Accumulibacter sp.: one gene and its partner. The protein of the gene in region 2 interacts with the protein of the main gene of each other region in a pairwise test. Links are inferred from orthologs where the notes say so. Each region holds a gene or a part of one and is shown on either strand. Other genes may lie near its edges.

Region 1 (5,535 bases), 2.0 Mb from region 2 along the record:
CGCCTTGATCTTGTCCAGAGTCCCCGCCGCCTGCACCAGCGGCGCCAGCGACAGCAACAGGCTCGCCACGAGGCAACGCCACGAGAGATGCAACCGCATCGGATTCCTCCCGAAAACGCAACGATAAGAGAAAGGAAGCACGCCGAGTGTGACCATACACACGCGGCAACCACAACCGTGGGATGAGATCGGCGCCGCCTCGCAAGTGTGCCCCCCTGATCCGCATCAGTACCGCTGCAGACGGCTGCACCCTCCCTAAGCCCACGCAGCGAGGAACTCGCGCCAGTGCAGCTTGTCGAGGCGCTGCACGGCAGCGCGCACGCGAACCTGCTCCTGCTCGTACTCACTGGCGGAGATCTCGCCGCGCATCAAGCGAAAGCGGACTCCGACGAGATAGGTATTGACGGCGTCGGTCTCACAGTAGTCGCGAATCTCGGCACTGCGACCTTCCTGCCATGCCTGCCACACCTTGCTGCCATCCATCCCGAGCTTGCCGGGGAAACCGATCAGCCTCGCCAGTTCGTCCAACGGCACGGCGGCGCGCGGCTGATAGAGTGCCAGAAGGTCCATCAGATCGAGGTGACGGGTGTGATAGCGGCTGATGTAATTGTTCCACTTGAAATCGCGACTGTCGGCGTGATCACCATCGCCGAGGTCCCAGTAGCGAGGAGCGACCAAGCCGTGAATCAGCCCCCGGTAGTGCAGTACAGGCAAGTCGAAGCCACCGCCATTCCAGGACAACAGTTGCGGCGTGAACTTCTCCACGCCGTCGAAGAAACGCTGGATGATCTCCGCCTCGCCGAGCTCGGGTGCAGCCAGGGACCAGACACGGAAATCCCTCCCCACACGCAGCGCACAGGAAATCACCACCACCCGCTGCAGGTGCAAGGGCAGGAAGTCGTTGCCGGTCGCCGCCCGCCGTCGCTGGAACGCGAGTTCGGCGACTTCCTCATCGGACAGGCCCGGATCGAGCAGATGCAGGCGGCGCAGACCCGCGACGTCCGGAACCGTCTCGATGTCAAAAGCGAGAACCGGCTTCATCGACCGCGTTCAGGCCGGGAAGACGCCGGTCGACAGGTAGCGGTCACCGCGGTCGCAGACGATGCTGACGATGGTTGCATTCTCGACTTCGGCAGCCAGCCGCAGGGCAACGGTGAGCGCGCCACCCGAGGAGATGCCGGCGAAGATGCCCTCCTCGCGCGCCAGGCGACGGGTCATCTCTTCCGCTGCGTCCTGTGACACCGACTCGACGCGATCAACCCGCGTGCGCTCGAAGATCTTCGGCAGGTAGGCCTCCGGCCACTTGCGGATCCCCGGGATCTGCGAACCTTCCTCCGGCTGGCAACCGACGATGCAGATCGCCGCGTTCCGTTCCTTGAGATAACGCGAGACACCCATGATCGTCCCGGTGGTTCCCATGCTGCTGACGAAATGGGTGATGCCGCCGGCCGTCTGCCGCCACAGCTCCGGGCCGGTGCCCTCATAGTGCGCCAGCGGGTTGTCAGGGTTGGCAAACTGGTCGAGGATGATGCCGCGACCCTCCCTTTGCATGCCCTCGGCGATGTCACGCGCCAGCTCCATCCCGCCGTCGCGCGGCGTCAGCACCAGTTCGGCGCCAAAGGCACGCATCGTCTGCCGCCGCTCGACGCTCTGGTTCTCCGGCATCACCAACAACATGCGGTAGCCGCGCGCGGCGGCCACCATCGCCAGCGCGATACCGGTGTTGCCCGAGGTCGCCTCGATCAGCGTGTCGCCCGGCCGGATGTCACCGCGCCGTTCGGCCCGCGCGATCATCGATAGCGCCGGACGATCCTTGACCGATCCGGCCGGATTGTTGCCCTCCAGTTTCGCCAGGATGCGGTTGCCGCGCGCCGCGCCAAGCGTGCCCGGCAGGCGCTTCAGGATCACCAGCGGCGTACCGCCAACCTGGTCCTCGAGGGTCTCAACCATGAGCATTCAACCAGTCGACATAGCGTGCCACACCCTCGCCGACGTCGGCAAAGGTCGCCTGGTAGCCAGCCCGGCGCAACTTCGTCAGATCCGCCTCGGTGAAACTCTGATAGCGGCCTCTGAGATCCGCAGGAAAAGGCACATATTCGATCAATCCCTGCCCAACCAGCTCCGCCAGCGGCAACGGACTCTCACCGGCAAGCGCCCGGCAGGCATTGACGTTCGCCACCGCCAACTCGTTGAAGGTCTGCGCGCGCCCCGTACCGACGTTGAAGATACCCGATCGTTCAGGGTGATCGAGGAAGAAAAGGTTCACGCGGACGACGTCCTCGACGTACACGAAGTCGCGCCGCTGCTCGCCGTCGGCATGACCGTCACAACCGGCGAATAGCCTGACCTTGCCATCGCTGCGAAACTGGTGGTAGTGGTGGAAAGCCACCGACGCCATCCGCCCCTTGTGCGACTCGCGCGGTCCATAGACGTTGAAGTAGCGGAAACCGACCACCTGCGAGCTCGACGAGCCATTCACGGTCAACCTCTGACGGACTATCTGATCGAAGAGGAACTTCGAGTAACCGTAGACGTTCAGTGGCGCCTCGTGCGCCCGCTCCTCGCGGAAAACCCGGCCACCGCCGTAGGTTGCCGCGCTCGAGGCATAGAGCAACGGCACCTCCTGGTCGAGACACCAGTCGAGGATGCCGAGCGAGTAGCGGTAATTGTTCTCCATCATGTAGCGACCATCGCCTTCCATGGTGTCGGAGCAGGCGCCCTGATGCAGGATGGCGTCGACGTCACCGTCGAAATGGCCAGCCAGCAGGCGATCGATGAACTCCTGCTTGTCGAGGTAATCGGCGATGTCGCAATCGACCAGGTTGCGGAACTTGTCGGCCCGTGTCAGGTTGTCGACGGCGATGATCCGGCGCACGCCGCGCTCGTTCAGCGCCCGGACGAGATTGGCGCCAATGAAGCCGGCGGCGCCGGTGACGATGGTGTACATGGAATCACCTCACTTCACTTCACCGCGGCCGCCAGTTCGCCGCCCTCGACCACGGCAGTCCCCAGCTTGCCGACGACCAGCCCAGCGGCGACGTTCGCCGCATGCACCGCGTCCGGCCAGCCGGCGGCGCAGGCGAGCATCACTGCCAGGGTGGCGATCACCGTGTCCCCGGCACCCGAGACGTCGAAGACTTCCCGTGCCACCGCCTTCTCGTGGATCAGCGCCGAGCGGTGGAAGAGCGACATCCCTTCTTCACTGCGCGTCACCAGCAAGGCGTCGAGTTGCAACTGCTCGCGCAAGGCGGTCGCCTTGCGCGCCAGTTCGCCCTCGTCCTGCCAGCGGCCGACGACGGTCCGCAACTCGGCACGGTTCGGCGTCACCACGGTTGCGCCGGAATACTTCGAGAAATCGTCGCCCTTCGGGTCAACCAGAACCTGCTTGCCGGCTGCGTTTGCCAGCCGGATCATCTCGCCAATGTGCGTCAGGCCTCCCTTGCCATAGTCGGAGAGGATCACCGCGTCACAGTCGGCCACCCGGACAGCGAACTCCGCCAGTTTTGCGCGCAGGACCTCGTGCGATGGCCAAGTCTCGAAGTCGATGCGCAACAACTGCTGCTGGCGGCCGATCACACGCAGCTTGACCGTCGTGCTGATCGCCGGATCGACATGCAGGCTGACGTCGATACCGCTGGCTGCCAGCAACTGCTGCAGGCTGCGGCCCGCCTCGTCATCGCCGACGACCGACAGCAGGGTGGCGTGCGCCCCCAGCGCGGCGACGTTGCGCGCGACGTTCGCCGCGCCGCCCGGCCGCTCTTCGCTGCGGCCAATACGGACCACCGGCACCGGCGCCTCGGGCGAGATGCGCGCGACATCGCCGAACCAGTAGCGGTCGAGCATGACGTCGCCGACGATCAGCAGGCGCGCCGCCGACAGATCAGGCAGCCGCATCGACGCTCCGATCGGGCGCAGCCAGATGCCATGCCAGCCTGGCGTCGCGCGCAGCAGGCAACGATGAATGCACGGGAGACTCCTAGGGTGTCAGGTCGAACTCTTCGCTGCGCTTGGGGGAATAGGTCTCCCAGCCGCCGCAGGCCGGACAGCGCCAGTAGAACTGGCGCGCCTTGAAGCCGCAATTATCGCACCGATAGCGCGCCAGGCGGCGCGTGTACGTCTGCACGATGCCTTTCGCCAGCTCAAGGTCGGGACGACTCTCGGCACTGGCGAGCAACAGTCTCGCCTCGAGAAGCTTGTCGAAGCCGAGCAGCGTCGGGTTCCGCTTCAGCTCGTCACGCACCAGTTCGTAGGCGGCCTCCGCGCCATCGCCCTCGAGGACGAGCTGAAAAACCACATCCAGCAGGTCGAGCGACGGATAGTGCTCGAGATAGCCGCGCAGCAGTCTGAGGCCTGCATCCCGCCGGTCGAGCTTGCGGAAGGCGCCGAGCAGACGCTGCGCCACCAGTGCCAGATAGGCCGGGTCCTGCTGTTCGATCCGCTGCCAGGACTCGATGGCGGCCTCCCACTGCTCCTCCTGCAACAGCATGTCGCCCCACAGCAGGCTGGCGCGAACACACTTGCGATTGCGCTCGAGCGCCGTCTGCAGGTAGCCCGCGGCGAGATCGCGGCGTGAACGAATGATCTCGGCTGCCGCGAGCTCGCAATGGTACTCGGCGATTTCCTTGTGCGAAGCAAAGTCCGGCAGCTCCGAAGCGATCGCGATCGCTTTCTCCCAATGTTTCTCGAGCTGATAGATTTCGAGCAGGTTGCGCTTCGCCTCCTCGCCGAGCTCGGAGTCGCGCAGCTTGTCGAAGACCGCTTCCGCGCGATCGAGCAGGCCTGCCTTGAGGTAGTCCTGCCCGAGCTCCGCCAGTGCCTGCAGTTTCAGATCGTGCTTCAGGTCTTCGCGCTCGATGAGATTCTGGTGCATGCGGATCGCGCGATCGGTTTCGCCGCGCCGGCGGAACAGGCTGCCGAGCGCGAAGTGCAGTTCGATCGTCTGCGGATCGACCTTGACCGCCTCGACGAAAGCCTCGATGGCGCGGTCGGGCTGCGCATTGAGAAGAAAGTTGAGCCCCTGGAAGTACGAACGCGGCAGTGCGCGCGACTCGCGCACCAAGTGGCGGATGTCGATCCGTGCCGCCAGCCAGCCGAGGCCGAAGAAGAGCGGGAAGAGCAGCAGCTGCCAGTAGTCGAACTCAATCATTGATCAGGCTTTCCAGGTGCCACGCGATGGCCGGCCGGCAGGGGGACATGCGGATCCGGCAGACCCCTTGCCACAAGCGCATCGATCAGCTCCCACAGACACAGAAACGGGCGGCGACTCTCGTCGCCGCCCGTCACCTGCCACGGCCCGGCGAGCCGGGGCCATGCTTCACTCCGGCGCGGCGTCCACGCGCTCACGCAACTCCTTGCCAGCCTTGAAATGCGGTACCCATTTTTCCGGCACCTCGACTTTCTCGCCGGACTTCGGGTTGCGCCCGACGCGCGGCGGCCGATAGTTCAGGGCAAAGCTGCCGAAACCGCGAATCTCGATCCGGTCACCTCTGCCCAGTGCCTCTGCCATCGCCTCGAGAATCATCTTCACCGACAGGT
Region 2 (3,732 bases):
ATCGGCCTGTTCGACGAGGATTCCGGACAGTGCCAACATTCCGCCTATACGGAGGTGGCCACAGAGAGCCGGCGCCAGAACCCGCAGCGGATTGGCAAGAATGTTGGCGACGACGATGTCGAACTGGCCACTCAGTCGATCGGCCGATTCCTGGAAGCGGGCAGCGACCCCGTTGACCTCGGCGTTGGTCCGGGCAACGACGACCGCCTGCGGCTCGATGTCGACGCCGACGATCTCGCTCGCACCGAGTCGGCCGGCAGCGATGGCCAGAACTCCGGAGCCGCAGCCATAGTCGAGCACAGACACGCCCGGACCGACGGATCGCTCGAGCCACTCGAGACAGAGCCGCGTCGTCGGGTGGGAACCGGTCCCGAATGCCATCCCGGGGTCAAGCACGAGGACGATTGCCCCGGGATCGGGAGCGGTGTGCCAGGAAGGAACGATCCACAGGCGCTGTGCAACGCGTATCGGTTCGAACTGGGATTGCGTCAGTCGCACCCAGTCCTGCTCGGGCACTTCTTCCAGGCTGTACGGAGGCAACTCGGCGAGGCCAGCCTGCACGCTGCAGCACAAGAGGAGTTCACGGGCATCGGCTTCCGGTTGCAGCAGGGCAACGACCAGCGAGCGCTGCCACCCCGGACGACTGATGGAGCCAGGCTCGCCAAACTGCGGTTGCTCGTCGGCCGTACCGGCATCCGCGTCCTCGATGCTGGCGGCGAGGGCCCCGGCTTCGAGCAAGGCATCGGCAAGCCGCTCGGCGTGCAGGCAATCGGTGCGGATGCTCAGGGATAGCCAGGCCATCGGTCATCGGCGCTGGTCAGCCGCCCTTCTTGACCTCACCCTTGGCAGCCAGCCACTGCTCGAGATAGTGGATGCTGGTGCCGCCCTCGATGAAACGGGAATCCTGCAGCAGTTCCTGATGCAGGGCGATGTTGGTCTTGATACCGTCGATGCTCATTTCCGACAGCGCGGTACGCATGCGACGCAGCGCCTGGTCGCGGCTGTCGCCGTGGGCAATCACCTTGGCAACCATCGAGTCGTAATGCGATGGGATGGTGTAGCCGTGATAGATGTGCGAGTCGACACGAATGCCGGGGCCGCCTGGGGGGTGGTAGAAACTGACCTTTCCGGGCGAGGGAAGGAAGTTGAAGGGATCCTCGGCGTTGATGCGGCATTCGATTGCGTGGCCGCGGAAAGTCAGGTCGCGCTGGCGAAAACGCAGCTTCTCGCCGGCGGCGATGCGAATCTGCTCGGCGACGAGATCGACGCCGGTGATCGACTCGGTCACCGGATGCTCGACCTGGATGCGCGTGTTCATCTCGATGAAATAGAACTCGTTGTTCTCGAACAGGAACTCGAAGGTGCCGGCACCGCGGTAGTTGAGCCGGCGGCAAGCCTCGGCGCAGCGCTCGCCGATGCGGACGATGTGGCGGGTGGGGATACCGGGAGCCGGAGCCTCCTCGATGATCTTCTGGTGACGGCGCTGCATCGAGCAGTCGCGCTCGCCGAGATAGACGGCGTTGCGGAAGCTGTCGGCAAGCACCTGGATCTCGACGTGCCTTGGATTCTCGAGGTATTTCTCGAGGTACACCTGCGGATTGCCGAAGAAGCTCTGGGCCTCGGTCCGCGTCATGTTGACGGCGTTGATCAGAGCCGCCTCGGTATGCACGACCCGCATCCCGCGGCCACCGCCACCACCAGCCGCCTTGATGATCACCGGGTAGCCGACCGCCCTGGCGAGCAGCGCAATGTCGCGCGGATCCTCGGGGAGAACCCCCTCCGATCCCGGCACGCAGGGCACGCCGGTGATCCGCATGGCCTCCTTGGCGGTGACCTTGTCCCCCATCAGCCTGATGGTCTCCGGCCGCGGCCCGATGAAGACGAAACCCGACGACTCGACGCGCTCGGCGAAGTCGGCATTCTCAGACAGGAAACCGTAACCCGGGTGGATCGCCTGCGCATCCGTGACCTCGGCTGCCGAAATGATTGCCGGCACGTTGAGGTAGCTCTGTGCCGAGGGCGCCGGGCCGATGCAGACGGATTCATCGGCCAGCCGGACGTACTTCGCTTCGCGGTCTGCTTCCGAATGCACGACAACGGTCTTGATGCCGAGCTCGCGGCAGGCGCGCTGAATGCGCAGGGCGATCTCCCCGCGGTTGGCGATGAGGACTTTCCCGAACATGGTGAAAGTATCTCCTAGCCGACGATGAAGAGCGCTTCACCGAATTCGACCGGCTGACCGTTCTCGACCAGAATGGCTTTGACGGTGCCCGAGCGCTCGGCTTCGATCTCATTGAGCAGCTTCATGGCTTCGATGATGCACAGGGTGTCGCCCGCCTTGACAGTGCTGCCGACTTCGACGTAGGGCTCGGCGCCCGGGCTTGGAGCCCGATAGAAGGTGCCGACCATCGGAGCCTTGACGGCGTCGCCTTCAGGCAGTTCCGGTTCGGCCGGCGCCACCACCGCTGCCACCGGCGTGGCCGGAGCGGCGGTCACCGGCACCGACCCGAGCGGCGACATGGCATAGTGATGGGAGACCATGCCGCCGTGCTTGACGATGCGAACCTTCTCCTCGGCATCGTTGATCTCGAGTTCGGTGATGCTTGACTCCTCGACCAGATCGATGAGTTTCTTCAGTTTCCGCAGATCCATTCACTTGCTCCAGATGATTGCCCTTCTTGCGGTCAGGACCATGCAGCCGCCCGAGAGGTGACCGCGACGTGACGTAAACAAAGTGCTCACTCGGCCGCCATCTGGCGCAACAGATACTCGAGCGCCAACAGGTAGCCCTCGCTGCCCAAGCCGCTGATGACCCCGATCGCCAGGTCGGAGAAATACGAGTGATGACGAAATGGCTCGCGCGCATGCACGTTCGACAGGTGCACTTCGACGAAGGGCAGGCCGGTACCGGCGAGGGCGTCGCGCAGCGCGACGCTGGTGTGGGTGTACCCGGCGGGATTGACGATCAGGTAGCGGATGCCCTGCTGCCGCGCCGCGTGCACACGTTCGATCAGGGCACCTTCATGGTTGCTCTGGAAGGCCTCCAGGTGAACGCCGGCGGCAGCCGCACGATGCGCCAACGCCATGTTGATCTCGGCGAGGGTCGTCAAGCCGTAATGGGTTGGTTCACGGGTACCGAGGAGGTTCAGATTTGGGCCATGCAGGACCAGCAGACGCGGCGCTTCCGGCGGCTGGCCGGCGGTCGACGACGGGTCCTTTTGCTTCTTCATGGGCGCGAGTTTGCCGCAAATGGCAGCATTTTGTCCAGCAGAACCTTGGCCGCACGCGGTTCGTGCGGCACCGCACCAACGACGGTTGCAGCCACCTGAGGGCGGCGCCGGAAGAGACGCAGACGGGTTGTTGCGCGGGTCAGCGGCTGACAGCCGAGGCCTCGGCGAGCAACCGGCGAACCGTCGCGAGACGTGCCCGTGTGCGCGGCCTGCCGTCACGCGTGCGAAAGCTCACACGTTCTTCAGTCCGCGGATAGATCACCATGTTGACGGTCGCCTCGTCGGCGACCAGGGTGAGGACGGCCTCCGCTCGTTCGGTGCGTGGCGTGCTGTGGCGAAAACAGAGCTTCTCGTTGAGCAGGAAGATCTCGACGTCCTTGGCACTGTCGGCGAAGAGCTGGATGTCGATCTCGGCATAGCGCCCGGCGGTACCGTCGAGTACCGCCCCGGTGAGATAAGGATTGAAGCGTTGCATCACGGTCATCAGGCGCGCGGCGATGGC

What was found.
Region 1: the proteins of accC (region 2) and cysM interact in binary tests that used the Escherichia coli proteins (3 or more experiments, as listed by UniProt). The link is inferred for Accumulibacter sp. from one-to-one orthologs.

The regions. Positions count from the first base shown.
Region 1 is NZ_JAZKUG010000001.1:3,122,516-3,128,050, reverse strand. Bases 1-2,997 are described here. They hold cysM (cysteine synthase CysM), read right to left. Parts: upstream 1,951-2,997; coding sequence 1,051-1,950; downstream 1-1,050. Other genes in these bases: rfaE1 (D-glycero-beta-D-manno-heptose-7-phosphate kinase), read right to left, coding at 2,962-2,997; rfaD (ADP-glyceromanno-heptose 6-epimerase), read right to left, coding at 1,943-2,947; V5B60_RS13885 (3'-5' exonuclease), read right to left, coding at 256-1,041; V5B60_RS13890 (amino acid ABC transporter substrate-binding protein), read right to left, coding at 1-99. Also shown: more of rfaE1, read right to left, coding at 2,998-3,894; lipopolysaccharide assembly protein LapB, read right to left, coding at 3,977-5,146; V5B60_RS13860 (integration host factor subunit beta), read right to left, coding at 5,315-5,535. UniProt on the Escherichia coli protein: Two cysteine synthase enzymes are found. Both catalyze the same reaction. Cysteine synthase B can also use thiosulfate in place of sulfide to give cysteine thiosulfonate as a product.
Region 2 is NZ_JAZKUG010000001.1:1,120,635-1,124,366, forward strand. The notes cover bases 1-2,956. They hold accC (acetyl-CoA carboxylase biotin carboxylase subunit), read right to left. Parts: upstream 2,183-2,956; coding sequence 818-2,182; downstream 1-817. Other genes in these bases: prmA (50S ribosomal protein L11 methyltransferase), read right to left, coding at 1-801; accB (acetyl-CoA carboxylase biotin carboxyl carrier protein), read right to left, coding at 2,197-2,652; aroQ (type II 3-dehydroquinate dehydratase), read right to left, coding at 2,739-2,956. In the rest of the region: more of aroQ, read right to left, coding at 2,957-3,230; V5B60_RS04875 (hypothetical protein), read right to left, coding at 3,370-3,732. UniProt on the Escherichia coli protein: This protein is a component of the acetyl coenzyme A carboxylase complex; first, biotin carboxylase catalyzes the carboxylation of the carrier protein and then the transcarboxylase transfers the carboxyl group to form malonyl-CoA.